3 regions of the Cytobacillus kochii genome follow, and region 3 is predicted to be linked to each of the others. Evidence: a T-box and tRNA genes for the amino acid it is inferred to sense, from the RefSeq annotation. Region 3 holds a T-box; the other regions hold tRNA genes.
The links. The T-box of region 3 lies ahead of tyrS (tyrosine--tRNA ligase). A T-box ahead of a tRNA ligase gene usually reads a tRNA of that ligase, here a tRNA-Tyr.
Positions count from the first base shown of each region.

Region 1: it has a tRNA-Tyr gene. The T-box ahead of tyrS (tyrosine--tRNA ligase) is inferred to sense a tRNA for this amino acid. The anticodon was not compared.
Region 2: it has a tRNA-Tyr gene. The T-box ahead of tyrS (tyrosine--tRNA ligase) is inferred to sense a tRNA for this amino acid. The anticodon was not compared.

Region 1 is NZ_CP085254.1:1,421,922-1,432,041, forward strand. Features, by position in the region: rRNA gene LG276_RS07575 (16S ribosomal RNA) at 216-1,764, shown strand; rRNA gene LG276_RS07580 (23S ribosomal RNA) at 1,988-4,920, shown strand; rRNA gene rrf (5S ribosomal RNA) at 5,236-5,352, shown strand; tRNA gene LG276_RS07590 (tRNA-Asn) at 5,372-5,446, shown strand; tRNA gene LG276_RS07595 (tRNA-Ser) at 5,449-5,542, shown strand; tRNA gene LG276_RS07600 (tRNA-Glu) at 5,558-5,632, shown strand; tRNA gene LG276_RS07605 (tRNA-Val) at 5,637-5,712, shown strand; tRNA gene LG276_RS07610 (tRNA-Met) at 5,723-5,796, shown strand; tRNA gene LG276_RS07615 (tRNA-Asp) at 5,800-5,876, shown strand; tRNA gene LG276_RS07620 (tRNA-Phe) at 5,931-6,006, shown strand; tRNA gene LG276_RS07625 (tRNA-Thr) at 6,010-6,082, shown strand; tRNA gene LG276_RS07630 (tRNA-Tyr) at 6,094-6,177, shown strand; tRNA gene LG276_RS07635 (tRNA-Trp) at 6,181-6,254, shown strand; tRNA gene LG276_RS07640 (tRNA-His) at 6,261-6,336, shown strand; tRNA gene LG276_RS07645 (tRNA-Gln) at 6,383-6,457, shown strand; tRNA gene LG276_RS07650 (tRNA-Gly) at 6,463-6,537, shown strand; tRNA gene LG276_RS07655 (tRNA-Cys) at 6,557-6,630, shown strand; tRNA gene LG276_RS07660 (tRNA-Leu) at 6,662-6,750, shown strand; tRNA gene LG276_RS07665 (tRNA-Leu) at 6,772-6,854, shown strand; tRNA gene LG276_RS07670 (tRNA-Gly) at 6,858-6,928, shown strand; gene LG276_RS07675 (ABC transporter ATP-binding protein) at 7,274-8,089, shown strand; gene LG276_RS07680 (iron-hydroxamate ABC transporter substrate-binding protein) at 8,153-9,073, shown strand; gene LG276_RS07685 (iron ABC transporter permease) at 9,078-10,118, shown strand; gene LG276_RS07690 (iron ABC transporter permease) at 10,115-10,120, shown strand, end outside.
Region 2 is NZ_CP085254.1:3,800,395-3,810,514, reverse strand. Features, by position in the region: rRNA gene LG276_RS19550 (23S ribosomal RNA) at 1-1,740, shown strand, start outside; rRNA gene rrf (5S ribosomal RNA) at 2,013-2,129, shown strand; tRNA gene LG276_RS19540 (tRNA-Glu) at 2,160-2,234, shown strand; tRNA gene LG276_RS19535 (tRNA-Val) at 2,239-2,314, shown strand; tRNA gene LG276_RS19530 (tRNA-Thr) at 2,331-2,406, shown strand; tRNA gene LG276_RS19525 (tRNA-Lys) at 2,421-2,496, shown strand; tRNA gene LG276_RS19520 (tRNA-Leu) at 2,506-2,587, shown strand; tRNA gene LG276_RS19515 (tRNA-Gly) at 2,609-2,683, shown strand; tRNA gene LG276_RS19510 (tRNA-Arg) at 2,687-2,760, shown strand; tRNA gene LG276_RS19505 (tRNA-Pro) at 2,769-2,845, shown strand; tRNA gene LG276_RS19500 (tRNA-Ala) at 2,859-2,934, shown strand; tRNA gene LG276_RS19495 (tRNA-Met) at 2,962-3,035, shown strand; tRNA gene LG276_RS19490 (tRNA-Ser) at 3,052-3,144, shown strand; tRNA gene LG276_RS19485 (tRNA-Met) at 3,159-3,232, shown strand; tRNA gene LG276_RS19480 (tRNA-Asp) at 3,236-3,312, shown strand; tRNA gene LG276_RS19475 (tRNA-Phe) at 3,332-3,407, shown strand; tRNA gene LG276_RS19470 (tRNA-Tyr) at 3,421-3,504, shown strand; tRNA gene LG276_RS19465 (tRNA-Trp) at 3,508-3,581, shown strand; tRNA gene LG276_RS19460 (tRNA-His) at 3,588-3,663, shown strand; tRNA gene LG276_RS19455 (tRNA-Gln) at 3,681-3,752, shown strand; tRNA gene LG276_RS19450 (tRNA-Cys) at 3,759-3,829, shown strand; tRNA gene LG276_RS19445 (tRNA-Leu) at 3,834-3,915, shown strand; tRNA gene LG276_RS19440 (tRNA-Gly) at 3,933-4,003, shown strand; tRNA gene LG276_RS19435 (tRNA-Ile) at 4,011-4,087, shown strand; tRNA gene LG276_RS19430 (tRNA-Asn) at 4,098-4,172, shown strand; tRNA gene LG276_RS19425 (tRNA-Arg) at 4,188-4,261, shown strand; gene LG276_RS19420 (FixH family protein) at 4,562-5,317, shown strand; gene LG276_RS19415 (DUF4931 domain-containing protein) at 5,506-6,270, shown strand; gene rodA (rod shape-determining protein RodA) at 6,402-7,574, shown strand; gene LG276_RS19405 (Ger(x)C family spore germination protein) at 7,617-8,687, opposite strand; gene LG276_RS19400 (GerAB/ArcD/ProY family transporter) at 8,684-9,775, opposite strand; gene LG276_RS19395 (spore germination protein) at 9,802-10,120, opposite strand, start outside.
Region 3 is NZ_CP085254.1:3,480,972-3,491,091, forward strand. Features, by position in the region: gene LG276_RS17715 (NAD(P)/FAD-dependent oxidoreductase) at 1-597, shown strand, start outside; gene LG276_RS17720 (glycosyltransferase family A protein) at 604-1,737, shown strand; gene LG276_RS17725 (glycosyl-4,4'-diaponeurosporenoate acyltransferase) at 1,734-2,231, shown strand; gene tyrS (tyrosine--tRNA ligase) at 2,294-3,544, opposite strand; T-box leader at 3,611-3,834, opposite strand; gene LG276_RS17735 (transglycosylase domain-containing protein) at 4,015-6,939, shown strand; gene tlp (small acid-soluble spore protein Tlp) at 7,790-8,035, shown strand; gene acsA (acetate--CoA ligase) at 8,483-10,120, opposite strand, start outside.

The DNA.
Region 1 (10,120 bases), 2.1 Mb from region 3:
GCTAATAACTGTATGAAAAACAGCTAACGCGACGGAATGATTTAAAAAAATCTTGACTCCATAATAATAGATATGTTATTATTGGAAAGTCGCTTCTAAAGCGAACGAGATTGTTCTTTGAAAACTGAACGAACGTAAAACGTCAAGCGTAATTCTAAAAAAGCTGATTTATCAGCAACAAAGCACCATAGGTGCAAATGAGCTAATCAAACACTTTATTGGAGAGTTTGATCCTGGCTCAGGACGAACGCTGGCGGCGTGCCTAATACATGCAAGTCGAGCGAATCTGAGGGAGCTTGCTCCCAAAGATTAGCGGCGGACGGGTGAGTAACACGTGGGCAACCTGCCTGTAAGACTGGGATAACTCCGGGAAACCGGGGCTAATACCGGATAATATCTATTTATACATATAATTAGATTGAAAGATGGTTCTGCTATCACTTACAGATGGGCCCGCGGCGCATTAGCTAGTTGGTGAGGTAACGGCTCACCAAGGCGACGATGCGTAGCCGACCTGAGAGGGTGATCGGCCACACTGGGACTGAGACACGGCCCAGACTCCTACGGGAGGCAGCAGTAGGGAATCTTCCGCAATGGACGAAAGTCTGACGGAGCAACGCCGCGTGAGTGATGAAGGTTTTCGGATCGTAAAACTCTGTTGTTAGGGAAGAACAAGTACCGGAGTAACTGCCGGTACCTTGACGGTACCTAACCAGAAAGCCACGGCTAACTACGTGCCAGCAGCCGCGGTAATACGTAGGTGGCAAGCGTTGTCCGGAATTATTGGGCGTAAAGCGCGCGCAGGCGGTTCCTTAAGTCTGATGTGAAAGCCCACGGCTCAACCGTGGAGGGTCATTGGAAACTGGGGAACTTGAGTGCAGAAGAGGAAAGTGGAATTCCAAGTGTAGCGGTGAAATGCGTAGAGATTTGGAGGAACACCAGTGGCGAAGGCGACTTTCTGGTCTGTAACTGACGCTGAGGCGCGAAAGCGTGGGGAGCAAACAGGATTAGATACCCTGGTAGTCCACGCCGTAAACGATGAGTGCTAAGTGTTAGAGGGTTTCCGCCCTTTAGTGCTGCAGCAAACGCATTAAGCACTCCGCCTGGGGAGTACGACCGCAAGGTTGAAACTCAAAGGAATTGACGGGGGCCCGCACAAGCGGTGGAGCATGTGGTTTAATTCGAAGCAACGCGAAGAACCTTACCAGGTCTTGACATCCTCTGACAATCCTAGAGATAGGACTTTCCCCTTCGGGGGACAGAGTGACAGGTGGTGCATGGTTGTCGTCAGCTCGTGTCGTGAGATGTTGGGTTAAGTCCCGCAACGAGCGCAACCCTTGATCTTAGTTGCCAGCATTCAGTTGGGCACTCTAAGGTGACTGCCGGTGACAAACCGGAGGAAGGTGGGGATGACGTCAAATCATCATGCCCCTTATGACCTGGGCTACACACGTGCTACAATGGATGGTACAAAGGGCTGCAAGACCGCGAGGTTTAGCCAATCCCATAAAACCATTCTCAGTTCGGATTGTAGGCTGCAACTCGCCTACATGAAGCCGGAATCGCTAGTAATCGCGGATCAGCATGCCGCGGTGAATACGTTCCCGGGCCTTGTACACACCGCCCGTCACACCACGAGAGTTTGTAACACCCGAAGTCGGTGGGGTAACCTTTTGGAGCCAGCCGCCTAAGGTGGGACAGATGATTGGGGTGAAGTCGTAACAAGGTAGCCGTATCGGAAGGTGCGGCTGGATCACCTCCTTTCTAAGGAATATACGGAATTAACTTGATGTTGGACTGTTCGTTCAGTTTTGAGAGTATAATCTCTCGATTCAATCGTTCTTTGAAAACTAGATAATGTAATGAAGAAGATTACCGAGTAATCGCCACCTTAGTTATTTTCTCTCTATATAATAGTAATAGAGTAGAGATACTAAACTTTTTTAAAAACACAACCGTGAGGGAAGCGAAAGCAACCCAAACATATGGTTAAGTTAATAAGGGCGCACGGTGAATGCCTTGGCACTAGGAGCCGATGAAGGACGGGACTAACACCGATATGCTTCGGGGAGCTGTAAGTAAGCTTTGATCCGGAGATTTCCGAATGGGGAAACCCCCTATCCGTTATGGGATAGGATCTATACCTGAATACATAGGGTATGGAAGGCAGACCCGGGGAACTGAAACATCTAAGTACCCGGAGGAAGAGAAAGCAAACGCGATTCCCTGAGTAGCGGCGAGCGAAACGGGATTAGCCCAAACCAAGAGGCTTGCCTCTTGGGGTTGTAGGACATTCTATACGGAGTTACAAAGGAACGAGATAGACGAAGAGGTCTGGAAAGGCCCGCCATAGGAGGTAAAAGCCCTGTAGTTGAAACTTCGTTCCCTCCAGAGTGGATCCTGAGTACGGCGGGACACGAGAAATCCCGTCGGAAGCAGGGAGGACCATCTCCCAAGGCTAAATACTCCCTAGTGACCGATAGTGAACCAGTACCGTGAGGGAAAGGTGAAAAGCACCCCGGAAGGGGAGTGAAAGAGATCCTGAAACCGTGTGCCTACAAGTAGTTAGAGCCCGTTAATGGGTGATAGCGTGCCTTTTGTAGAATGAACCGGCGAGTTACGATTACATGCGAGGTTAAGTTGGACAGACGGAGCCGTAGCGAAAGCGAGTCTGAATAGGGCGAATGAGTATGTGGTCGTAGACCCGAAACCAGGTGATCTACCCATGTCCAGGGTGAAGTCCAGGTAACACTGGATGGAGGCCCGAACCCACGTACGTTGAAAAGTGCGGGGATGAGGTGTGGGTAGCGGAGAAATTCCAATCGAACTTGGAGATAGCTGGTTCTCTCCGAAATAGCTTTAGGGCTAGCCTCATGCGTAAGAATCTTGGAGGTAGAGCACTGTTTGGACTAGGGGCCCTCATCGGGTTACCGAATTCAGACAAACTCCGAATGCCAAAGATTTATCCATGGGAGTCAGACTGCGAGTGATAAGATCCGTAGTCAAGAGGGAAACAGCCCAGACCACCAGCTAAGGTCCCAAAGTATACGTTAAGTGGAAAAGGATGTGGAGTTGCTTAGACAACCAGGATGTTGGCTTAGAAGCAGCCACCATTTAAAGAGTGCGTAATAGCTCACTGGTCGAGTGACTCCGCGCCGAAAATGTACCGGGGCTAAACGTATCACCGAAGCTGTGGATTGAACATCGTTGATGTTCAGTGGTAGGAGAGCGTTCTAAGGGCGTTGAAGCTAGACCGTAAGGACTGGTGGAGCGCTTAGAAGTGAGAATGCCGGTATGAGTAGCGAAAGATGGGTGAGAATCCCATCCACCGAATGCCTAAGGTTTCCTGAGGAAGGCTCGTCCGCTCAGGGTTAGTCGGGACCTAAGCCGAGGCTGAAAAGCGTAGGCGATGGACAACAGGTTGATATTCCTGTACCACCGTATTCTGTTTGAGTGATGGGGGGACGCAGGAGGATAGGGTAAGCGCACGATTGGATGTGCGTCTAAGCAGTTAGAGGGACCATGAGGCAAATCCCATGGTCATATACCTTGAGCTGTGATAGCGAGGGAAATTTAGTACCGAAGTTCTTGATTCCACACTGCCAAGAAAAGCCTCTAGCGAGGAATAAGGTGCCCGTACCGCAAACCGACACAGGTAGGCGAGGAGAGAATCCTAAGGTGAGCGAGAGAACTCTCGTTAAGGAACTCGGCAAAATGACCCCGTAACTTCGGGAGAAGGGGTGCTCATTAGGGTGTTAAAGCCTTGATGAGCCGCAGTGAATAGGCCCAGGCGACTGTTTAGCAAAAACACAGGTCTCTGCGAAGCCGCAAGGCGAAGTATAGGGGCTGACGCCTGCCCGGTGCTGGAAGGTTAAGAGGAGAGGTTAGCTCACGCGAAGCTTTGAATCGAAGCCCCAGTAAACGGCGGCCGTAACTATAACGGTCCTAAGGTAGCGAAATTCCTTGTCGGGTAAGTTCCGACCCGCACGAAAGGCGTAACGATCTGGGCACTGTCTCAACGAGAGACTCGGTGAAATTATAGTACCTGTGAAGATGCAGGTTACCCGCGACAGGACGGAAAGACCCCGTGGAGCTTTACTGTAGCCTGATATTGAATTTTGGTACAGCTTGTACAGGATAGGTAGGAGCCTTAGAAGCCGGAGCGCTAGCTTCGGTGGAGGCGTCGGTGGGATACTACCCTGGCTGTATTGAAATTCTAACCCACATCCCTTATCGGGATGGGAGACAGTGTCAGGTGGGCAGTTTGACTGGGGCGGTCGCCTCCTAAAGAGTAACGGAGGCGCCCAAAGGTTCCCTCAGAATGGTTGGAAATCATTCGTAGAGTGTAAAGGCACAAGGGAGCTTGACTGCGAGACCTACAAGTCGAGCAGGGACGAAAGTCGGGCTTAGTGATCCGGTGGTTCCGCATGGAAGGGCCATCGCTCAACGGATAAAAGCTACCCCGGGGATAACAGGCTTATCTCCCCCAAGAGTCCACATCGACGGGGAGGTTTGGCACCTCGATGTCGGCTCATCGCATCCTGGGGCTGTAGTCGGTCCCAAGGGTTGGGCTGTTCGCCCATTAAAGCGGTACGCGAGCTGGGTTCAGAACGTCGTGAGACAGTTCGGTCCCTATCCGTCGTGGGCGCAGGAAATTTGAGAGGAGCTGTCCTTAGTACGAGAGGACCGGGATGGACGCACCGCTGGTGTACCAGTTGTCTTGCCAAAGGCATCGCTGGGTAGCTATGTGCGGAAGGGATAAGTGCTGAAAGCATCTAAGCATGAAGCCCCCCTCGAGATGAGATTTCCCATAGCGCAAGCTAGTAAGATCCCTGAAAGATGATCAGGTTGATAGGTTAGAGGTGGAAGTGTGGCGACACATGTAGCTGACTAATACTAATCGATCGAGGACTTAACCAAAAACGAAAAGCGAAAGCGCCTTGCACAGGTGCGACAAGCATAAGAGACAGATTTGACAGGAGGTTGTTCTTTAACCTCATGAAAAATTTGACTTATGACCTCGAGCACCTAGGCGCTGTAGCTGGACAATACGAAATGCGGGCGGCTCCTAGCCGCCGCAGCTAGACAGCACTACGTAAGTAGTAGCCTACAGCACGCATTCAGGCGATTACTCAAAACAATCTTCTTCAACATTACCTAGTTTTCAGAGAATGATTTAAAATTTCTCTTGAAATTTTCATAAAAGACGTTATAATAATAAATGTCTTTAAAAAGTCCGGTGGCGATAGCGAGAAGGTCACACCCGTTCCCATACCGAACACGGAAGTTAAGCTTCTCAGCGCCGATGGTAGTTAGGGGCTGTCCCCTTGTGAGAGTAGGACGTTGCCGGGCATACATACTATTATATTATTCCGCAGTAGCTCAGTGGTAGAGCATTCGGCTGTTAACCGAACGGTCGTAGGTTCGAATCCTACCTGCGGAGCCAATGGAGAGCTGTCCGAGCTGGCCGAAGGAGCACGATTGGAAATCGTGTAGGCGGTTTATAGCCGTCTCAAGGGTTCAAATCCCTTGCTCTCCGCCATTAAACATATAAACTGGCCCCTTGGTCAAGCGGTTAAGACACCGCCCTTTCACGGCGGTAACACGGGTTCGAATCCCGTAGGGGTCACCATTTTGGAGGATTAGCTCAGCTGGGAGAGCATCTGCCTTACAAGCAGAGGGTCGGCGGTTCGATCCCGTCATCCTCCACCATTCATATTATCGCGGGGTGGAGCAGTCCGGTAGCTCGTCGGGCTCATAACCCGAAGGTCGCAGGTTCAAATCCTGCCCCCGCAATTTGGTCCGGTAGTTCAGTTGGTTAGAATGCCTGCCTGTCACGCAGGAGGTCGCGGGTTCGAGTCCCGTCCGGACCGCCACTACATAAATTCACACAAATGTATTAAAAACATATTGTAAAACGTATAAGTTTTGGCTCAGTAGCTCAGTCGGTAGAGCAAAGGACTGAAAATCCTTGTGTCGGCGGTTCGATTCCGTCCTGAGCCACCATTTGCCGGCCTAGCTCAATTGGTAGAGCAACTGACTTGTAATCAGTAGGTTGGGGGTTCAAGTCCTCTGGCCGGCATCGTTTTTCATGGAGGGGTAGCGAAGTGGCTAAACGCGGCGGACTGTAAATCCGCTCCTTCGGGTTCGGCAGTTCGAATCTGCCCCCCTCCACCATCTAGGGGTATAGTTTAATGGTAAAACGAAGGTCTCCAAAACCTTTGATGTGGGTTCGATTCCTACTACCCCTGCCAATTATGGCGGTTGTGGCGAAGTGGTTAACGCATCGGATTGTGGTTCCGACATTCGTGGGTTCGATTCCCATCAGCCGCCCCATTATTTTAAATTCACTTTTTTTGCTTTCATGCATAGAATATACAAATGGGCTATAGCCAAGTGGTAAGGCAACGGATTTTGATTCCGTCATTCGCAGGTTCGAACCCTGCTAGCCCAGCCAGATTTGCGGAAGTAGTTCAGTGGTAGAACATCACCTTGCCAAGGTGAGGGTCGCGGGTTCGAATCCCGTCTTCCGCTCCAAATATTCATTTATATTGATGGCGGCATAGCCAAGTGGTAAGGCAGAGGTCTGCAAAACCTTCACCACCGGTTCAAATCCGGTTGCCGCCTCCAATACATATTCATTAGTTTTTATACACCTCATGCCGGGGTGGCGGAACTGGCAGACGCACAGGACTTAAAATCCTGCGGTAGGTGACTACCGTACCGGTTCGATTCCGGTCCTCGGCACCATAATTAAATAAAAGAATATTTGCCGGTGTGGCGGAATTGGCAGACGCGCACGACTCAAAATCGTGTTCCATCACGGAGTGTCGGTTCGACCCCGACCACCGGTATTTGCGGGTGTAGTTTAGTGGTAAAACCTCAGCCTTCCAAGCTGATGATGAGGGTTCGATTCCCTTCACCCGCTTATATGGAAGTTAAGGACTGTAGACAATCTCTATTTATTAGTAGATTGCCTACAGTCTTTTTTTAGTAGAAATGACTAGTTATGGTGTTTTTTACTAAACTTAAAGAAGTGTATAATGACTTAAAGTGAAGAAATGGATGAAAGGCTCCAGTAACGTGAAATGCATTCTCCTTAAAAAAATATATGTAGAATACAGGTTGGTTAACAAGAAATATGCTGGAAATGAAAACTTTTCGGATTGATGGTTGACAGGATAGCTTTTATTAGATAAAATTTTCTTTGAAGTTGATAATCATTATCAATGACGTGATGATGATCTAAAATGTTCGGATGGAGTGAATGACCTTGTCTAGATTATTTACTGAAGACTTAAGAATTGCATACGGTGATAGAGAGATTGTGAAGAACTTAAACATGATGATACCAGACGGTGAGATTACGGCTATTATTGGGCCGAATGGTTGCGGTAAATCGACTGTCTTAAAGACGATTGCAAGAATTATCCAAGCCAAAGCTGGGTCTGTATATCTTGATGGTAAGCAAATCAGTAAGGAATCGACAAAAGCGATTGCACAAAAAATGGCCATTCTTCCTCAATCTCCTGATGCTCCTGAAGGCTTAACAGTTTCAGAGCTAGTATCTTATGGAAGATTTCCATATCAAAAGGGTATGGGGAGATTAACAGCAAAAGATCGCCAGGTGATAGATTGGGCACTCCAAGTAACAGGAATTGCAGAATTTAAAGATAGAGAAGTAGATGCATTGTCTGGTGGACAGCGGCAAAGAGTATGGATTGCGATGGCTTTGGCTCAAGAAACTGATATAATTTTATTGGATGAGCCGACTACATATTTAGATATGTGTCATCAATTGGAAGTATTAGAACTGTTAAAAGAGCTTAATCAGTTAGAAAATAGAACAATTGTTATGGTTATTCATGATTTAAACCATGCAGCAAGGTTCGCTGATTATTTGATTGCTATGAGAGCAGGCAAAATTATTAAAAATGGTGCTGCGAAGGAAGTTATGAATAAGCAGATTTTAAGAGAAGTATTTAATATTGATGCAGAAATTGGTATTGACCCACGTACACAAAAACCAATCTGCTTAACGTATGACTTAATTGATAGTAGGATGGTAGTTCAAGAGCAAGTCGTTTAATGATTTGCTTCTTTTTTTGACTATAATTGAGAATGATTATTATTATAAAGGTGGATGGAAAACTTGAAAAAGCAATTGGTATTTTTATTTTTTATTCTATTATTAGTTTTAACTGCTTGCGGAAATGATGGGAATGAATCGTCAGGTGAACGCAGTAAGGAAACGGAAAAAGAAACATTTACATATGAATCAGAAAATGGAGAAATGGAGTTACCAGCTAATCCTAAAAGAGTAGCATCAATGGCTTATACTGGTAATGTTCTATCATTAGGGATTACGCCAGTAGCAATAGATGAGTGGTCTAAAGCGAACAAATTTTACGGTGATAAACTGAAAAATTCTGAAGTTATTACAGCAGATAATGTAGAGAAATTATTAGAATTAGAACCAGATTTAATTATTGCATATTCAACTGACGAAAATTTAGATAAATACAAAGAAATCGCGCCAACCGTCACATTAACTTATGAAAAATATGGCTATTTAGATCAACACCTTGAAATAGGTAAGGTGTTAGGAAAAGAGCAGGAAGCACAAGCATGGGTGGAAGAGTGGAAAGAAAAGACAGCTGCTGAAGGTGAGAAAGTAAAAGAGGTAATTGGTGATGATGCGACTGTTATGGTATTTGAGACATTTGGTAAAGACATGTATGTGTATGGAGAGAACTGGGGACGAGGAACAGAAATCATCTATCAAGCACTTGGTTTAAAAGCACCTAAAGCGGTAGAAGAAGAAGTATTTGGACCAGGCTACTTAGCTATATCTTCAGAAGTCATACCAAAATATGCTGGAGATTATATTTTCCTAGGAGATGGACAAGGAGCCGATAATTCATTTACTGAAACTGATGTTTGGAAAGGCATCCCAGCAGTGGAAAATGACCGCGTGTTTACATTTGATTCTTCTTCTTTCTATTTTAATGATCCCATTTCATTGGAAGAAGAATTAGCATTTATCGTTGAAAATTTACTTGGGGCTAAGTAATATAATGAAAAATAATACTTTTAATGAAGCAAAGGAAAAGAAAATATATGCACGTCCTGCAATTGCTTCTATTATTCTAGCACTAAGCTGCCTACTTTTAGTAGGTAGCTTAGTTTTGGCTATTTCAGTTGGAGCAGCGAGTATTTCATTTGCAGATGTTTGGCAAGCTGTATTTGCTTATCAACAAGGGAACGAAGACCACCAAATTATAAGAAGTATACGATTACCTCGTGAGCTAGGAGCTGCTGTTGTCGGCGCGGCTTTCGCTGTTAGCGGTGCCATTATGCAAGGAATGACAAAAAACCCTTTAGCAGATCCAGGTTTACTAGGTTTAAATGCAGGTGCAAGTTTAGGACTAGCGATTGCCTTCTCATATGTAGGCAATACAAATTATATGATTATCATGTTATTCTCATTTATTGGAGCAGGGATTGCTGCTTGCTTAGTATTTGGATTTAGCGCAATGAAAAGAGGTGGGATGACTCCACTAAAAATAACGTTAGCTGGTGCAGCAGTTACTGCATTTCTTTCATCGATTGGAGAAGGGATAGCACTTATAAACAAACTATCACAAAGTATTGCCTTTTGGACTGCTGGTGGCGTTTCAGGAACAACGTGGGCGCAGTTGCAAATTGTTACACCTACAGTACTTTTCGGTATTATAATTGCCATTATGCTCTCAAGAAGTTTGACTGTATTAAGCTTTGGAGAAGATGTGGCTAAAGGCTTAGGGCAAAGAACTTTTATTGTTAAGGCTGTGCTTATGACGGTTGTGCTTATATTAGCAGGTGCCGCGGTTTCTCTTGTTGGGGCGATTGCTTTTGTTGGTTTATTAATTCCCCATATCGTGAGATTTTTAGTCGGTACGGATTATAGATGGATTATTCCGTGTTCAGCTGTAATAGGTAGTGTGTTTTTAGTTTTAGCCGATACGGCAGCAAGAATGGTTAATCCTCCCTTTGAAACACCAATGGGGGCAATTGTAGCAATACTTGGCCTACCTTTCTTCTTGTACCTTGCAAGAAAGGGGAGATCATTAATATGATT
Region 2 (10,120 bases), 320 kb from region 3:
ATCACCGAAGCTGTGGATTGAACATCGTTGATGTTCAGTGGTAGGAGAGCGTTCTAAGGGCGTTGAAGCTAGACCGTAAGGACTGGTGGAGCGCTTAGAAGTGAGAATGCCGGTATGAGTAGCGAAAGATGGGTGAGAATCCCATCCACCGAATGCCTAAGGTTTCCTGAGGAAGGCTCGTCCGCTCAGGGTTAGTCGGGACCTAAGCCGAGGCTGAAAAGCGTAGGCGATGGACAACAGGTTGATATTCCTGTACCACCGTATTCTGTTTGAGTGATGGGGGGACGCAGGAGGATAGGGTAAGCGCACGATTGGATGTGCGTCTAAGCAGTTAGAGGGACCATGAGGCAAATCCCATGGTCATATACCTTGAGCTGTGATAGCGAGGGAAATTTAGTACCGAAGTTCTTGATTCCACACTGCCAAGAAAAGCCTCTAGCGAGGAATAAGGTGCCCGTACCGCAAACCGACACAGGTAGGCGAGGAGAGAATCCTAAGGTGAGCGAGAGAACTCTCGTTAAGGAACTCGGCAAAATGACCCCGTAACTTCGGGAGAAGGGGTGCTCATTAGGGTGTTAAAGCCTTGATGAGCCGCAGTGAATAGGCCCAGGCGACTGTTTAGCAAAAACACAGGTCTCTGCGAAGCCGCAAGGCGAAGTATAGGGGCTGACGCCTGCCCGGTGCTGGAAGGTTAAGAGGAGAGGTTAGCTCACGCGAAGCTTTGAATCGAAGCCCCAGTAAACGGCGGCCGTAACTATAACGGTCCTAAGGTAGCGAAATTCCTTGTCGGGTAAGTTCCGACCCGCACGAAAGGCGTAACGATCTGGGCACTGTCTCAACGAGAGACTCGGTGAAATTATAGTACCTGTGAAGATGCAGGTTACCCGCGACAGGACGGAAAGACCCCGTGGAGCTTTACTGTAGCCTGATATTGAATTTTGGTACAGCTTGTACAGGATAGGTAGGAGCCTTAGAAGCCGGAGCGCTAGCTTCGGTGGAGGCGTCGGTGGGATACTACCCTGGCTGTATTGAAATTCTAACCCACATCCCTTATCGGGATGGGAGACAGTGTCAGGTGGGCAGTTTGACTGGGGCGGTCGCCTCCTAAAGAGTAACGGAGGCGCCCAAAGGTTCCCTCAGAATGGTTGGAAATCATTCGTAGAGTGTAAAGGCACAAGGGAGCTTGACTGCGAGACCTACAAGTCGAGCAGGGACGAAAGTCGGGCTTAGTGATCCGGTGGTTCCGCATGGAAGGGCCATCGCTCAACGGATAAAAGCTACCCCGGGGATAACAGGCTTATCTCCCCCAAGAGTCCACATCGACGGGGAGGTTTGGCACCTCGATGTCGGCTCATCGCATCCTGGGGCTGTAGTCGGTCCCAAGGGTTGGGCTGTTCGCCCATTAAAGCGGTACGCGAGCTGGGTTCAGAACGTCGTGAGACAGTTCGGTCCCTATCCGTCGTGGGCGCAGGAAATTTGAGAGGAGCTGTCCTTAGTACGAGAGGACCGGGATGGACGCACCGCTGGTGTACCAGTTGTCTTGCCAAAGGCATCGCTGGGTAGCTATGTGCGGAAGGGATAAGTGCTGAAAGCATCTAAGCATGAAGCCCCCCTCGAGATGAGATTTCCCATAGCGTAAGCTAGTAAGATCCCTGAAAGATGATCAGGTTGATAGGTTAGAGGTGGAAGTGTGGCGACACATGCAGCTGACTAATACTAATCGATCGAGGACTTAACCAAAACGAAAAGCGAAAGCGCCTTGCACAGGTGCGACAAGCATAAGACGGATTTGACAGGAGGTTGTTCTTTAACCTCATGACAAATTTGACTTATGACCTCGAGCACCTAGGCGCTGTAGCTGGACAATTCGAAATGCGGGCGGCTACTAGGCGCCGCAGCTGGACAGCACTACGTAAGTAGTATCCTACAGCACGCATTCAGGCGATTACTCAATAAATATCTTCTTCAACATTACCTAGTTTTGAGGGAACGATTCCCTTACAATTTCATAGTCCGGTGGCGATAGCGAGAAGGTCACACCCGTTCCCATACCGAACACGGAAGTTAAGCTTCTCAGCGCCGATGGTAGTTAGGGGCTGTCCCCTTGTGAGAGTAGGACGCTGCCGGGCAAACTACCCCATTTTTTGGGGTTATTTTTTGGCCCCTTGGTCAAGCGGTTAAGACACCGCCCTTTCACGGCGGTAACACGGGTTCGAATCCCGTAGGGGTCACCATTTTGGAGGATTAGCTCAGCTGGGAGAGCATCTGCCTTACAAGCAGAGGGTCGGCGGTTCGATCCCGTCATCCTCCACCATTTTTTTTGTATATTTGCCGGCCTAGCTCAATTGGTAGAGCAACTGACTTGTAATCAGTAGGTTGGGGGTTCAAGTCCTCTGGCCGGCACCACTCGTGCTTTGTACGAGCCATTAGCTCAGTTGGTAGAGCATCTGACTTTTAATCAGAGGGTCGAAGGTTCGAGTCCTTCATGGCTCACCATTTAAATTTGCGGGTGTGGCGGAATTGGCAGACGCACCAGACTTAGGATCTGGCGCCGCAAGGCGTGGGGGTTCGACTCCCTTCACCCGCATTAGTTTTATAATGAATAGTTGCGGAAGTAGTTCAGTGGTAGAACATCACCTTGCCAAGGTGAGGGTCGCGGGTTCGAATCCCGTCTTCCGCTCCAGATGCGCCCGTAGCTCAATTGGATAGAGCGTTTGACTACGGATCAAAAGGTTAGGGGTTCGACTCCTCTCGGGCGCGTTTTATTTCGGGAAGTAGCTCAGCTTGGTAGAGCACTTGGTTTGGGACCAAGGGGTCGCAGGTTCGAATCCTGTCTTCCCGACCACGAATACTTTTTAGGGGCCTTAGCTCAGCTGGGAGAGCGCCTGCTTTGCACGCAGGAGGTCAGCGGTTCGATCCCGCTAGGCTCCACCAATTTAATTTTTATAAAATATATTTTATGGCGGTGTAGCTCAGCTGGCTAGAGCGTACGGTTCATACCCGTGAGGTCGGGGGTTCGATCCCCTCCGCCGCTATTGCTTTTTTATTAATGGAGGAATACCCAAGTCTGGCTGAAGGGATCGGTCTTGAAAACCGACAGGGGTGTTAAAGCCCGCGGGGGTTCGAATCCCTCTTCCTCCGCCATTAATATTTATTATCGCGGGGTGGAGCAGTCCGGTAGCTCGTCGGGCTCATAACCCGAAGGTCGCAGGTTCAAATCCTGCCCCCGCAATCTGGTCCGGTAGTTCAGTTGGTTAGAATGCCTGCCTGTCACGCAGGAGGTCGCGGGTTCGAGTCCCGTCCGGACCGCCATTTACATATTTATTATTTTGGCTCAGTAGCTCAGTCGGTAGAGCAAAGGACTGAAAATCCTTGTGTCGGCGGTTCGATTCCGTCCTGAGCCACCATTTATTCTTTTTTGGAGGGGTAGCGAAGTGGCTAAACGCGGCGGACTGTAAATCCGCTCCTTCGGGTTCGGCAGTTCGAATCTGCCCCCCTCCACCATCTAGGGGTATAGTTTAATGGTAAAACGAAGGTCTCCAAAACCTTTGATGTGGGTTCAATTCCTACTACCCCTGCCAATAATGGCGATTGTGGCGAAGTGGTTAACGCATCGGATTGTGGTTCCGACATTCGTGGGTTCGATTCCCATCAGTCGCCCCATTTTTCAATTTACTTATTGGGCTATAGCCAAGTGGTAAGGCAACGGATTTTGATTCCGTCATTCGCAGGTTCGAACCCTGCTAGCCCAGTTTTATGGCAGCATAGCCAAGTGGTAAGGCAGAGGTCTGCAAAACCTTTATCCCCGGTTCAAATCCGGGTGTTGCCTTTATGCCGGTGTGGCGGAATTGGCAGACGCGCACGACTCAAAATCGTGTTCCTTCGGGAGTGTCGGTTCGACCCCGACCACCGGTATGTTGAAGTTCTTAAATGCGGGTGTAGTTTAGTGGTAAAACCTCAGCCTTCCAAGCTGATGATGAGGGTTCGATTCCCTTCACCCGCTTAAATAGGGGCCTATAGCTCAGCTGGTTAGAGCGCACGCCTGATAAGCGTGAGGTCGATGGTTCGAGTCCATTTAGGCCCACCATTTATATTATTCCGCAGTAGCTCAGTGGTAGAGCATTCGGCTGTTAACCGAACGGTCGTAGGTTCGAATCCTACCTGCGGAGCCATACATATTTTAGTTTGCGCCTTTAGCTCAGCTGGATAGAGCAACAGCCTTCTAAGCTGTGGGTCAGAGGTTCGAATCCTCTAAGGCGCGTCAAAGCTCTTAAATCTTCTATAAGGTTTATGAGCTTTTTTTGTATGATTAATTTTAAATTAAGCTTCTAGGCATCTAGTTGAAAGCTTTGTAGAAAAGTAAAAAAAAGCTTCCATAAATGGAAGCCAAAAAGGGGGATTTACACTTGTAATAGAAGTTTCTCCTAATAAATCTTTTTATATACCTATATTTTCTTTATTTTACATATTTCTCTCATTAACAAATTATTTCACTTTTCTAACACATATTATTAGTAAAATAGATGAGAAAGATTAGATGTTTAAGAAAGAGGGGCTTTTTATGAAGAAGTGGATATCAACGTTTTCTGTAATCATGATTATTTTTCTTGCTGCTTGTGGAAATGCGGGGAATGATGCAAACTCTAGTGGTGGCGAAGGATCAGTTCCTGCTGCAATCGATGCCAGTATCTCGATACCAAGTCAGATTAAAAGGAACGAAGAAGTACGCTTAGAAGTTACTGTTACTCAGGGAGACGAGTCTGTGGAAGATGCAGATGAAGTAAAATTTGAATTGTGGGAAGATGGGAAAAAGGATAATAGTGAATTAATAGAAGCAGAACACGAGAATGATGGAAAGTATGTTGCATCCTATACATTTGAAAAAGATGCTATCTATCATATTCAGTCACATGTCACCGCAAGAAGTATGCACACTATGCCTAAAGTTAAAGTGGCGGTAGGCAGTGCTGAAATAGATAGCGAAGAAGAAAATCAAGGCCATAGCACACATGAGCATGATGGAAATGTAGCGATACATATAAGTCCTACTGCTGATATTAAGACGAATGAGGAAACTCCATTTGATATTCATATTACGAAAGAAGAACAAGGACTTGAAGAGGCTAATGTGAGGTTAGAAATCGTTCAAACGATTGATGAACATCAGGTGGCTTGGGTAGATGCAGTAGAGGAAACTAGTGGGATGTATACAGCAACACATGCATTTACTGATAATGGAACATACAAGATTGTCGTTCATGTTGAAAATGATGAAGGATTACATGAACATAGTGAATTTGAGGTCATAGTAAATTAACAGTAAAAGAAAGATATTTGCATATGCAAATATCTTTTTTATCTTATTTAATAATGTACTTTTGTTACGCAAGTGAAGTTGCCTTTAATATTGATGAATTTTATACTAATCATAATCAAACTTTCACACTATAAAGAAGAAGCCCTTTATAATAGAAGTAAGTAATTGAAATCAGGAGAGAATAACTAATGACAAATACTCATTTATTTTTTAATACAAGCATTGGTAAACAGAAACCTAATAGTATAAGGAATAAAGAACAAGTGTGTCCGTTCTGTCAGAGAGAACAATTGACGAACATTATTGCGGAGGATGGTCCAATCATTTGGTTGGAGAATAAATATCCCGTATTAGAAAATGCTCATCAAACGGTCTTAATCGAGACAGCTGAGTGTGACACGGAACTTTCACAGTATGATGACAACCATTTAGTCAGATTGATTACATTTGGTTTAGACAAGTGGTTAAGTATGGAGAAAAGTGATAAATACAAATCTGTGATTTTTTTCAAGAATCATGGGCCGCATTCAGGTGGAAGCATTGCTCATCCTCATATGCAAATTGTTGGTTTATATGATGTCGTGTATCAAAATAAGGTGCAGGCTGACGATTTTGTAGGAGAATTGATTGATCAACATGGTGATACTGAATTTTCTTTATCGAATAAACCTCGTATTGGTTTTTATGAATTTAATGTTAAATTAGGACAGAAAAAGGATATTGCAGCGTTTGCTAAATATATTCAAATGGCAACCAAATATATTCTGAGGGATTTTCCTTTTACATGTAACAGCTATAATCTATTTTTTTATCATTTCGAGAATGAAATATATGCAAAAATCGTCCCTCGATATGTAACAAGCCCTCTTTTTATCGGATATTTCTTGCCACAAGTACCTAATAACATCATGTGGATGGTAAAGGATATTCAAAGTAAATATGTACAATTATAATATGCATTTTTCTTTGTTACAAAAAAGAAATATACGTAGCTGTTGTGATTTTCATTTAAAAAAAATATAATGAAGTATTGTACACAGATTATTTTTAATGAAGAGCCTTTGTTTCATAAGGAGATTGATTAATGACTTCTAAACGAACGACAACATCGAGAATTGATTATACTTTAGTTCTTATTTTATTTTTATTGTTTTTAGTGAGCTGTATTTCTATATATAGTGCACAAACGACTGAACAATACGGTGAGAATTTTTTACTTAAACAAATTGTATGGTATGTAGTGGGAATAGGGATTATACTAGCAGTCATTACTTTAGATGCTGAGCAATTAAAGAAAATTTCTTGGTATGCTTACGGTTTTGGACTATTGCTACTTGGATTTCTTGTTGTCGCACCTGAAAGTATTGCTCCTGTAATTAATGGAGCTAAATCATGGATACGGTTGCCTGGTCTTGGACAAATACAGCCCGCTGAGTTAGTAAAGGTTTTTCTCATATTAGCTCTAGCCAGGGTCATCGATGACCATCATCAAAAGACACAATTAAAAACTGTGAAAACAGATTTTTTCCTATTATTTAAAATGCTAATTGTTACTGGCTTCCCTTTGTTGCTCATCATGCAACAACCAGATTTGGGGACTTCCTTGGTAATTTTAGCGATTTTGCTCGGAATGGTTTTTATCTCAGGTATCACTTGGAAAATACTCGCGCCTATTGTAAGTGTAGGTGTAACTTTAGTTGTTGGTATTTTTTATTTTGTATTGTGGCATCCAGAGTTGTTGGAAAAATATTTGGGCGTGAAGGAATACCAATTGGGGCGAATTTATTCTTGGATCGATCCTTATAATTATCAAAGTTCTACAGGTTTTCAACTAACGCGCTCCTTACTTGCCATCGGTTCTGGTGAGACAACAGGAAAGGGCTACGGCACAAGGGAAGTTTACTTACCAGAAAGTCACACAGACTTTATTTTTAGTATCATAGGAGAAGAGTTCGGTTTTATTGGGGCAAGTGTGGTTGTTAGTTTATTTTTCTTATTGATTTATCATTTAACTAAAATAGGCATCAGTACAAGAACGCCATTCTATACATATGTTTGTGTAGGGGTAATTAGTTTAATAACTTTCCATGTCTTTCAAAATATCGGAATGACAATTGGTGTTTTACCGATTACAGGAATCCCACTACCGTTCATTAGTTATGGAGGAAGCTCACTAATGGGTAATATGCTTGCCATGGGACTAATTTTTTCAATTGGCTTTCATAGTAAACGGTATATGTTTTCCAGATCTTCCTAAGAAAAAGAAACCCGAGAATTTAAAATTCTCGGGTTAATGCTGTTAGATAGATGCACCAGTATCCAGTATGATCACCTTCGGATCAACTTTAATATTTAAGTCAGGATATCCCTCTTTCCATTCTTTATAATCAAAATTCCTTATTTTTGTGCTATAAACCTTACCTAGTCCGATTGGGTCGGCATCATCTTCTTGAAAAGACTTAATAAGCGCTGAACATTCATTTTTTATTTTTTTATTGATAAAATTCGTTATCTCTTTTATTTTTTTATCATCGATATTATTTCCGGAATATTCTTTTATATTACCTTGGACTTTAATTTTGATAGTGATGTTTGTTGGATCTTTTTTATCTAATTTATATTTATGATTGGAATGTATACTTTTAATAGCCACTTTTTCACCATCCGGCAAGTCGATAGAGAAGTCACCTCTACTATAACGATCAACGAGTAATTTAAAATAAAATAATTTATCACTTGGGAGAATTTTATATGCAGCATGATCTTTAAATAATGATATGCCCGCTAGTTCGATTTCCTGTTCATTGATTTTTTTGATATGTGGTAAGAAGATATCCTTCCCTTCCTGATAAAAATCTCTCATAAATAAGGTTAAGTTCGTTTTAGGTAAATCTCCATAGTCAATATTATGTTCAATTAAGTCAGAAATAAAGGTTCCATTTCCTTGTGGGCCATATTCTCCTTTTAAAATTTCCTCCGTACTACTATCAGTAGTTGCGAAGTAGATTCGTTTGCCAATGGAAGCATCTCGTTGATAGGCGTCTACATAAACAGTTAATCCACGTTCGGCAATGGCAATATTATATAATGTAAGCCTTAAACCTCCGACTACAATTGGATTGGGTGATTGCCGGTTTGCTTTATACAGTGTCTCTCTCCTGAGATCACCGGTTGTTGTAACAGTTTTGTTCTCTACACTCATTTCTTTGTTGAATATTTCCATAAGAAAGGTTGTCTTTAACAAATGCTCATCACTCGTATCAGGGTCAAAGCCAGTTGCGACTGCAATATTGAGTTCATCTATTATTCTTTTCTGTACACATCCAGTTAGTATGAACAGGCAGCAAATGATACATAACCATTTTTTCATGTTTTCTTCACCTTCTTTATAATGAGGGATAAACAGTACAATAAGGGAATATAAACAAATACAAGAGCTACAGACACCAGTTCAACCACTTGATTAAACCTTTCAATATCTAAGCCTTTCTCTAAAAAAGTAACGATAATAACTGAGATGGCTGAAATCAGTATGGAACCTTTTCTTTGCTTTAATTTAGTGGCTCTTTTAAGTAACCTTGAAGCAATCCAAAGAGAGAGACATATATTCGGTAATAATATCAAACACCAATTGGCAACCCCAATATACTCAAATCGTTCAACAAATGGAAATTGCACCATTTGCCACATAGAGAGTGTAGCCCAAATCGTATTTTCTAATTGTTTTTCTGAGAAATAGGAAAAAGCGATAATCGCTAATATCGTATAAAAAATTGTTGTCGTGGCGACTCCGATATGGGCCCATTTTTTCGATTTCTGCGGTTGGTTAATAAAAGGGTAGATAAATAAAATCGCTTCAAATCCAACAGAAGTTAGTGACATATGATAAGAAGCTTGAAGTAATTCGGTGATTTTATGTTGCCAAATCGGTAATAAGTGGGTGAAGTCAGCGTACTTTAGAGTAAAGGTGAATGTAAATACTAAATAGGCTGGCAAAATGGTTCCAAAAAAACAAATACCCACAACTGTCCTAAGTCCACCGTAGACAATATATATTGATAGAAGTAAGAACAATACCGAAAACGCAAAATTATTTATATCTGGAAACATCCATATTTGAATAACTTCGATAAAATTCAATATAAAGGAAAGAAGGTAAGTGATATAAAATAAAACAAAGGCGAAGCTTGCCACTTTACTAATGAATCGCCCAAAAAGAAACTCATGAACGGTAATAATATCTCCATTAACCATTTCACATAATTTGTACATCATCCATAATACAATATGAATATAAACACCTAGAATGAGAATGGAAATCCATGCATCATATCCAGCATAGTCGGCAATAATTCTTTGATATCCTAGAATGCCAATGCCAATTTGCATAGAGATCATCACATAAAAAACGAGATAGGGAGATATTTTTAAGTTATTGGGAATCGTTTGGCTTTGCATATTCATCACCTCTACTAAGGCTAGGGTTATTCATCAATGTCTTTTGGGTTTTCAGCTTTCTTCTTATTGAATCGTTTTGGTTTTTGCGTTCTTAAAACATGTGGACGCCTGTACATTTTTTGTAAGGGTGCGCGAATAAGTGTATCCTTCATATCTGCTAATCTAAGTGGGTATATTGGCGCCAAAAAAGGTCTTCCTAGTGAGGTCAGGCGTAATAAGTGGGCAATGAGAATACAGAAACAAAAAAGAATTCCTAATACACCCCAAAATTGTGCAAACAGAAGAAAGGGAAAGCGTAAAACCCTAATTGTATTACCCATTTTATAAACAGGTGTTGTAAAGGAA
Region 3 (10,120 bases):
GAAAAAAAGTTTGAGCCCTCTAGCTCAGGTTTAGTGATTCATCTTGGTGTTAAAAATCAATACCCACAATTACGTCATCATAATTTCTTTTTCTCAAGAGATTTAAAGACGCAGATGAATAAAGTATTTCATAAAAAACAACTACCAGATGATCCAACGATCTATTTAGTCAATGTCAATAAAACAGACCCAAGTCAGGCTCCAGTTGGCCATGAAAATCTTAAGGTGCTGCCACATATCCCGTATATTCAAGATCAGCCCTTCACAAAAAAGGATTATTTGCATTTAAGGACGACTGTACTCATTAAATTAGAAGAAATGGGCTTGACTAATTTACGTCAATCCATTGTTACAGAGGATTTTTGGACACCTGAAGATATTAAAGAAAAATACAACTCTCATCGTGGTTCTATCTATGGAACCGTTTCTGATAAGAGCAAAAACAAAGGCTTTAAACACCCTAAACAAAGTGAAAAGTATAAGAATTTATTTTTCACAGGCGGAACCGTAAACCCAGGTGGCGGTATGCCGATGGTCACACTTAGCGGTATGCAAGTGCGTGATAAAATAATGACTGCTGAAAAAGAAAGGGCGTAACAAATCATGGTTCTGACCGGTATTCTCACCATACTTGTCTTGTTCATTATATTTGGCCTCCTTTCTGGGAAGCTAATGTTATGGGATATTCCCACTGCTGAAAAAAAAAGTACAAAACTGGTTGCGCCGCTTATCAAACAGGTATCTATTATTATACCCGCACGAAATGAAGCGAAACGATTGCCGAACTTACTCACTTCATTACAGCAACAAATTATGCAGCCAAGAGAAATTATTGTCATCGATGATGGTTCGGTAGATAGCACAGCTTCTATTGCTATGCATTACGGTGCAAAAGTTTTAAATACCAACACATTAAGAGAAAATTGGAAAGGAAAGTCAGCGGCCTGCTGGCTTGGCGCGAACGAAGCGAATGGTGATTTCTTATTATTCCTTGATGCTGATACATTCTTTGAACATCCTGATAGCTTGCAGAATTTAATGCAAACATATGAAAGATACGGAAAAACCGGTATTCTCTCTGTACAGCCTTTTCATCGTATTCAAAAATCCTATGAAAACTTATCCTTACTATTTAATATGATTGTTTTTGCAGGCATGAATGTCTTTACCATTTTTCGTCAAAAAATACCACCTGCAGGTGCATTCGGTCCGTGTATCTTATGTAATACACATGAATATCTACAGACAGGCGGGCATCAAAAAGTCGGGGAAGCGATTATGGATGATCTTGTGTTAGGAGGAATTTTTAGTAAAGAGGGATTCCCAGTCCATTGTATTAGCGGTAAAGACCTTATCAGCTTTCGTATGTACCCAGAGGGGATCAAAGGTTTGATTGAAGGTTGGACTAAAAGCTTTGCTACAGCTTCAAAGGCTACTCATTCTTTTATTACCATACTAATAAGTTTATGGATTGCCGGTGCCTTTTCTTCCGTTGCATTCATCTTATTGTCACTATGGCAAAGCAGTCTTAGCTTATTACTTATTTCATTAGGATTTTATCTTCTTTACATCTATCATCTTATATTGCAGTCTCAAAAAATCGGTCGTTTTCATATAGCGAGTATTGTCCTTTATCCATTTTTATTTTGTTTCTTTACACTAACATTTGTATATTCTCTTTATTTAACGCGGATTAAAAAAAGGGTGAACTGGCGTGGTAGAAAGGTAAAAGTATGAATATTTTTCCGATTTTCACCCTTACACCACTCGCTCTTTTGACAGTTAATATTCTTGCATGGGGTTTCATTCACATCAGTTTATCTCTTTTACTAGCTTCTCTACCACTCCGTTGGTTTAAAAATGATTCTCCTCTTTATCAATCAAAAAAATGGGAGAAAAACGGAGAGCTTTGGCAGTGGCTGGTGAAGGTAAGACAGTGGAAACATAAAATTCCAGATGGTAAGCATATTATTTCTAAAGGATACGAAAAACAACACTTACAGGGTGTATCTCTGTCAGACCTTGAAGTTTTCTTATATGAATCTAGAAGAGCAGAGCTCACCCACTGGCTATCCATACCACCTGCATGTTTATTTTTCATTTGGAACCCCATTTGGGCAGGTTGGGTAATGGTTGCCTATGCATTACTATTTAATTTACCTATTATTATCGTACAACGCTATAATCGGCCACGCTTAATACGCTTAATAGCATTAAAAAAATTTAGATGAACTGTTTACTAAAGATAAGCAGCCTATCTCTAATTTTCAGATTAGAAATAGGCTACTTCATTTTAATATTGAATTAATGTATATTTCTTCTTCCCGCGACGAATAACTGTAAATTGACCCTCTATTTTATCTTGCTCACTCAACTGATAATCAACCTGTTGCATACGATCACCGTTAATGTAGATTGCACCGTTCGTTACGTCTTCTCTCGCTTGTCTTTTAGAAGGCGAAATTTTAGCCTCTACGAGCAAGTCAACAATATTGCCCTCTCCAGTATGTTGATAAGAAGGAACATCCTTAAATCCTTCCTTTACTTCCGCAGCGGTTAACTCTTTAATTTGTCCACTGAATAAGGCTTCAGTAATTTTCAACGCTTGGTTCAATGCTGCTTCACCATGTATTTGTCTCGTCATTTCTTCTGCTAATGCCTTTTGGGCTTTACGTAAATGAGGCTCGTCTTGGACAGCTACTTCCAAAGCTTCGATTTCTTCACGTGATAGGAAGGTGAAGTATTTCAAGTATTTAATAACATCTGCATCTGCCGTATTAATCCAGAACTGATAAAACTCATAAGGTGATGTTTTTTCGGCATCTAGCCAAATGGCTCCACCTTCTGTTTTCCCAAACTTCGTACCGTCAGCTTTTGTCACAAGCGGAATGGTCATACCGTATGCTTTCGCACCTTCTCCAACCATTTTACGGATAAGCTCAAGCCCAGTTGTAATATTTCCCCACTGATCACTGCCGCCAATTTGAATTTTACATTGATGATTTTCATAAAGATGCTTAAAGTCCATCCCTTGTAAAATCGTATAAGTGAATTCCGTAAAAGAAATGCCTGATTCTAATCTTTTAGCTATCGTATCCTTAGCTAACATATAGTTAACCCCAATATGTTTACCGTAATCCCTGAGGAAAGTGACAATATTCATACTCGATGTCCAGTCGTAATTATTGACTAATGTCGCTCCATTATCTCCTTCAAAATCAAAAATACGTTCTAATTGCTGTGATAAAGAAGCAACATTTTCTTGTACTTTCTCAATCGTTTGCAGTGTTCTTTCTTCTGTCGCCTTGGGATCACCAATTAACCCTGTTGCCCCCCCTACTAACACAATCGGACGATGCCCAGCATTTTGAAACCTCCTCAATGTTAAGAAGGGTAATAAATGACCAATATGCATACTATCACCAGTCGGATCCATCCCACAATATAAGGAAATCTTTTCTTTTTCTAAAAGATCCTTCATTCCCTCTTCATCTGTTTGTTGATAAATAATGCCTCTCCACTGTAAATCTTCTAATAAATTCATTCACTTTTCCTCCTTTATTTCATAAAAGATAAACTATTATCCAAAAAAAAATACGCCCCTGCTTATTGCAGGGACGCATTTCTTTGCGCGGTACCACCCAGTTTGAGAACACCCTTATTCTCCACTCTTCACTGATAACGGAAATACCGTTTACTACTACTAGATATATTCATTCGCAGTAAAAGCTCCGGGAGGTATTTCGCACTTCTATTTGTATCGACTCACAGCAAACCGTCGACTTTCTGAAAACAGGGATAGAATGACTACTTATGACCCATCAACGCTAATATTAAATTGAATCGTAATAATGCATTTTTATCATAAAAGAATAACCAATGTCAATATGACGTTTTTTTCAACTTTTTTTTATCATAATAGGAAAAATATGAATTTTGTACTTTATGACGAACCTTGTCATATTACCTGTTAGGTTATGCTATAATGTATTTGATTTTAGGAGGGATGAACGAATGAATGAAACCTTCAGCAAGATAATAGAAAAAGCAAAAGCCGCGTTCGGTTTTTTAACTCATAATAAAACCAAAAAAGGCGCACGTATTACATATCAAGTTATATGGAACTTATTATTAATACTTGCCATTACCGTTATTTTAGGTGGGGCATTTGCAGGTGCCACAGGTATTGGCTATTTTGCTTCTCTTGTTAAAGATGAACCCCTTCGTTCTTATGAAAATATGCAAAAAGATATCTATAATTATGAGGAAACCTCAAAATTATATTTCGCTGGTGATGTATATTTAGGGAATGTAAGAACGGACCTTGAAAGAGAAGAAGTGAAGCTAGAAAATGTTTCACCATATTTGAGAGATGCTGTTATTGCCACAGAGGATGAGTACTTTTATGAGCACGAAGGTGTGGTACCAAAAGCTATCCTACGTGCACTGTTTCAAGAAGTAACTAACGCCTCTACTCAATCTGGAGGAAGTACATTAACTCAGCAACTGATAAAAAACCAGATCTTAACAAACGAAGTTTCTTTTGATCGTAAAGCAAAAGAAATCTTACTCGCATTAAGGTTAGAGAACTATTTCGATAAAGAGGAGATTCTTGAAGCTTATTTAAATGTCTCTACTTTTGGCCGCAATGCAGAAGGTAGAAATATCGCTGGCGTTCAGGCTGCTGCCCAAGGTTTATTTGGTGTTGATGCTAAAGATGTGTCTATTCCGCAAGCAGCTTTCATTGCTGGTATGCCTCAGTCACCTTTTGGTTATACACCATTCCAACAAGGTGGTGGCTTGAAGGATGAGGAGTCTCTGCAACCAGGCATTGATCGTATGAAAGTCGTACTTAAGAGAATGTACGATGATGAAAGAATTACTGAAAAAGAATATAAAGAAGCTAGTGAGTATGATATTGTTGCTGACTTTAGAAAACCGAAAAATGATGATGCGATTGAAAAATACCCTTATTTAACTTATGAAATTCAAGACCGTGCCAAAGAACTTTTAGCATCCATCTTAGCAGAACAAGATGGATATGAAGAAGCTGATTTAACTGGTGACCTTAAAAACGAATATCTTATTTTAGCTGATCGAGCATTAAGACAGAATGGTTATCATGTCCACTCAACTATTGATAAAGATATTTATGAAGCTTGGCAAAAAGTTGTTAAAGATTATCCTAACTACGGGCCTGCCAAAAGTGCAACCTATGTAATCGATGGTGAAGAAAAAGAAGTAATGGAACCAGTGGAAGTTGGGGGACAACTTATTGAAAACAGTACAGGGAAAATTCTGAGCTTTGTTGGTGGTCGTGGCAAGGGTGTATCCTTAAATGAAGACCTTAACCATGCAACCGATACTTTAAGACCAAACGGCTCAACCATGAAACCATTACTTGTATATGGTCCTGCATTCGAACTTGGTGCAGCACAACCAGGAAGTATTCTTCCCGATGTGCCACTGCGCTTAAATCCAGGTTCAAGTGACTATTGGCCAAAAAACTATTCTTTTACCTACCATGGTTTAGTTTCAGCAAGGTATGCCGTTGAACAATCTTATAACGTCCCTGCCGTTAAACTTTATACCGATATTTTGAGCCAAAATCCGGCACAATATCTTGAAAAGATGGGTATAACCACATTAACCGCAGAAGATAAAACGAATAGATCAGCTGCATTAGGTTCATTAACAAATGGTGTTTCCGTTGAGGAAAATACGAATGCATTTACAACATTTGCTAATAACGGTAAATTCGTAGATGCTTATATGATTGATAAGATTACTGATAAAGAAGGCAATGTCATCTACGAACATGAAACGAAGGAAGTAGAAGTCTTTACTCCACAAACAGCATACTTAACAATAGATGTAATGCGTGGGGTTATTAATAGTGGGACAGCCACTGCTGTTAAAAACCGTTTAAAATTTAGTGCCGATTGGGCAGGAAAAACAGGGACAGGTAATAACTTTGAAGATGCTTGGTTTGTCGCGTCTAACCCAAATGTTACCGCTGGTCTATGGAGTGGCTACGATACGCCTAAGTCTCTAAAAGCAAGTGGTAGTTTATCTTATAGCGCACGTAATAATTACTTATGGGCTGATTTGATGAACGCTGCTTATGATGCAAATCCTGAACTCATGAAGCCAGATAAAACCTTTAAACGACCTGATGGTATAGTCAGTCGCTCATTCTGTGCAATTAGTGGTTTAATCCCTTCTCAAGCTTGCTCTGAAGCAGGGCTTGTTGATACTGACATCTTTAATGCAAAATACGTTCCGTCTAAATCAGATGATAGTCTTGGAACAGGTAGAATTGTCCATATAGGGGATAAAAAGTATTTGGCACTTGAATCCACACCAGCGGAATTTTCTGATCCTGGTATGGTCATAGATGCCGATTATATTGAAAAACTATTTGGCATTAGAGCGAATCCAAGTGACTTATTACCGAAAAGGGATAAATGGGCTAAAGTACTCGTTGCAGCCGATAAAATGAGTGAAAATGGCAAAAAGCCAGCTGCACCAAATGCTAAAGCATCAGGTAACTCCATTACTTGGGGGCAACATCCTGAAAATGACGTCATTGGTTATCGTGTATATAAAGACGGTAAAAAAGTAGCCAGTATCAAAGCCGGTAACTCCTTAGGCTATAAAGGTGGCAATGGTGAATACCATGTTACAGCAGTTGATATTGCCGGTAATGAATCTTCACCTTCAAGCAAAGTCCAAGTTGGAAAAGTGAAGGAAGAAGAGAAGCCACAACAAGAAGAAAAAGAAAAAGCAAAAGAAAACGAGCCTAAAGAGGAACAAACAGATAAGGAAACAGAAACGGATAGCAAACCAGAAGAAAAACCGGAAGAGGAAAAGCCTCAAGGTGAAACAGAAAATCCTCCTGCGGAAGAAGATCAACCGGATACGAGTGATGAAGAATAGCAGGAATCTGGTCATTTCATTTTTCAAATTAAAAGAGATGTCATTCGCACAAAATTAAACGCCTGGTGTAAATTCCGTTTGATTAGAATTAATTGGCGATAGTCTAAAATCAAAGCTGAAGAATACGAAAAGAGCAGGATAATCGGGCATGTAAGAAAGAATTTATAGAAAAAAACACAATGACATTTGTTACTACCCTAAAATAACTAAACAAAGTAAATCATTCTCGAAGTGGTACTACTAAAGTTTACCAGTTGTTTAATATCCCCTTAAAGTAGATATTCAAAAAAGCCTTCATCTTACCATGAAGGAAGAATGCTACTTGGAGGGGATTTTTTTATTGCAAAGAAAGGATAAAGTTTTAACAGATATTCATAGGAGAGTTTTCACATAACACCGGGTAAAAGATATATGAAAAGGTCTAAAAGTTAAAGGGTTGGCAGATGAATTAGGGATTCGTTACTACAGCCATTAAAAATTGGGGTTATGAAATGGAAAGAGAGAGTACCTTTTGATGTACGGAAAGGATTCTCAAAATCTTTTAAGAGGAATGTAATAGCAGTTAAGTAGAATTTTTTCTTCTTCATATCAATTAAAAATCAAACTACATTACATCTTATCTTTTCTAAACAAATTTCTACTTATTCAATTTTTTGTATTAAATATTTAACGAAAATAGTCTAGAAAACCGGCACCATAAATCAATTTATGATCCATTCAAATTCATATAGTTATCAACTGGAATTTGGGGAAATTTATAAATTGCCTAAAGTAGCGAAAAAAACTTAGTAAGAATATTTCCGAAGTGTTAGGAGAAAATACTGAAAGAATTAATCTTAGGAGGGATAATATGACGAATGCCAAACCAGACAACCGTTCAGATAATGTGAGAAAAATTCAAAATACCATTGACAATACTCTTCAGAATATCAATGAAGCTGAGGACTACACTAAAGCTCACTCAGAAGAGTTGAGTACCCAAGAAAAAAATGAAATAGTGAATAAAAATGAAAGACGGAGAAAAAGTATCGACGGTTTACGCTCAGAAATTAAAGATGAAGCTTCGCATAATGAATATAATAATGATTTAAATTAATTTCTAAATACTAATTAAAATTGTGGAGCAATTGTATTTGATGTTTATACTTCTAACAAAATTGCTGACAATTGACTGCCGACCTTGAAAATAACATAAATGTAAGGGGCCATTGCTCTATATTCTATAGGGCTGTGGCCATTTTATTTTGCATTCTATTGTGGTTATAAAAAAGAGGCTAGATTAATTTATCAATTTTTTCGTATATGCAAATTAATAATTCCTACTTTTAAACATCATCCATTAAAACAAGGAAAACATTCATTATAGCTATTAACCACCCTTTTATGTATAGATAGCATAAAATGTTGTTTTCCTAAAAAACTTTCCTCAATACTAAAAAACGAGTCAATAAGAGAGGAATCTCCTATCATTGACCCGTCATTTCAAAATACCCAAAAATCTTTCTTACTACTCTATCTATTTGACTTGTGTATGGTTGTAAGATCAGTCTTCCATTGTAGATAAGTCGCCCGTAGGTAAATCTAATTCCCAAGCCTTTAATACACGGCGCATGATTTTACCACTACGTGTTTTTGGTAGTTTGTCGCGGAATTCGATTTCACGAGGTGCAGCGTGTGCAGCTAACCCCTTTTTAACGAATTGACGAATATCTTCTTTCAGTTCATCTGTTGCTTCATAGCCATCGATTAGCGCAATAAAGGCTTTAATAATCTCGCCACGGACCGGGTCCGGTTTTCCTATGACACCAGCTTCAGCAACAGCTGGATGTTCGATGAGCTTACTTTCTACCTCAAACGGTCCTACCCGTTCGCCGGAGGTCATAATTACATCATCGACTCTTCCTTGGAACCAAAAATAGCCATCTTCATCCATATAAGCGGAATCACCTGAGACATACCAATCACCTGGCATAAAGTAAGAATCATATTTTTCTTTATTATTCCAAATCGTGTGCATCATAGATGGCCACCCTTTTTTTATGGCCAGATTGCCCATGCGATTTGGTGGTAGTTCATTCCCTTGGTCATCGACAATGGCTGCTTTCACCCCTGGAATTGGTTTACCCATGGAGCCAGGTTTAATTTCTAGGCATGGGTAGTTACAAATGAGTTGAGCACCCGTTTCAGTCATCCACCACGTATCATGAATACGCTTATTGAATACTTTCACTCCCCATCTCACAACTTCAGGATTCAATGGCTCACCTACACTTAACACATGTCGTAGAGTGCTTAAGTTGAACTTCTTCACTACTTCATCCCCAGCGCCCATTAACATACGAAAAGCTGTTGGTGCACTATACCAAACCGTAACACCATAATCTTCAATCGCCTGGTACCATGTTTCTGGGCTAAATCTGCCTCCGACAATAAGGTTAGATGTTCCTGTCAACCAAGGTCCGAAAATACCATAAGAAGTTCCTGTTACCCAACCTGGGTCAGCCGTGCACCAATAAACATCATCTTCTTTTAAGTCCAATACCCATTTTGCCGTTTGATAATGTTGAATCATTGCATTGTGAACGTGCAGCACACCTTTTGGTTTACCAGTGGAACCAGAAGTATAATGTAAAATTAGACCGTCTGTCGGTTCTACCCATTCAATTTCTAATTCTTTACTAGCCTTTTGCATATATTTACGGAAATCTAATAATTTTCCATTTTCTTCCACATTCTCACCAACAACAAAAATATGCTTTAAGTTTGGTAATTTATCAGCGGGTACACGATCTAAAAGTTCAGGAGTCGTAATAAGGACTTTTGCTTCGCTATCCTCTAAACGGTCTGTTACTGCTCCCTCCATAAAGGCTTCAAATAGTGGTCCGACTATGGCACCTAGCTTGATTGCGCCAAGAACTGAGAAGTAAAGTTCTGGTGACCGTCCCATAAAAACAAATACGCGATCACCTTTTTCAACGTCTCCATGTGCTTTTAGTACATTAGCCGCTTGGTTTGAAAAGTCCTTCATCTCTTTAAAGGTATACTTTTCTTTATTCTCACCTTCACGATAATAGAGCGCTACCTTGTTTTTCTTATCACTTTCAGCATGGCGGTCAATGGCTTCGTACGCCAAATTCATTTTTCCTGTTTCGTACCAAGAAAATTGCTTTTTCGCTTCTGT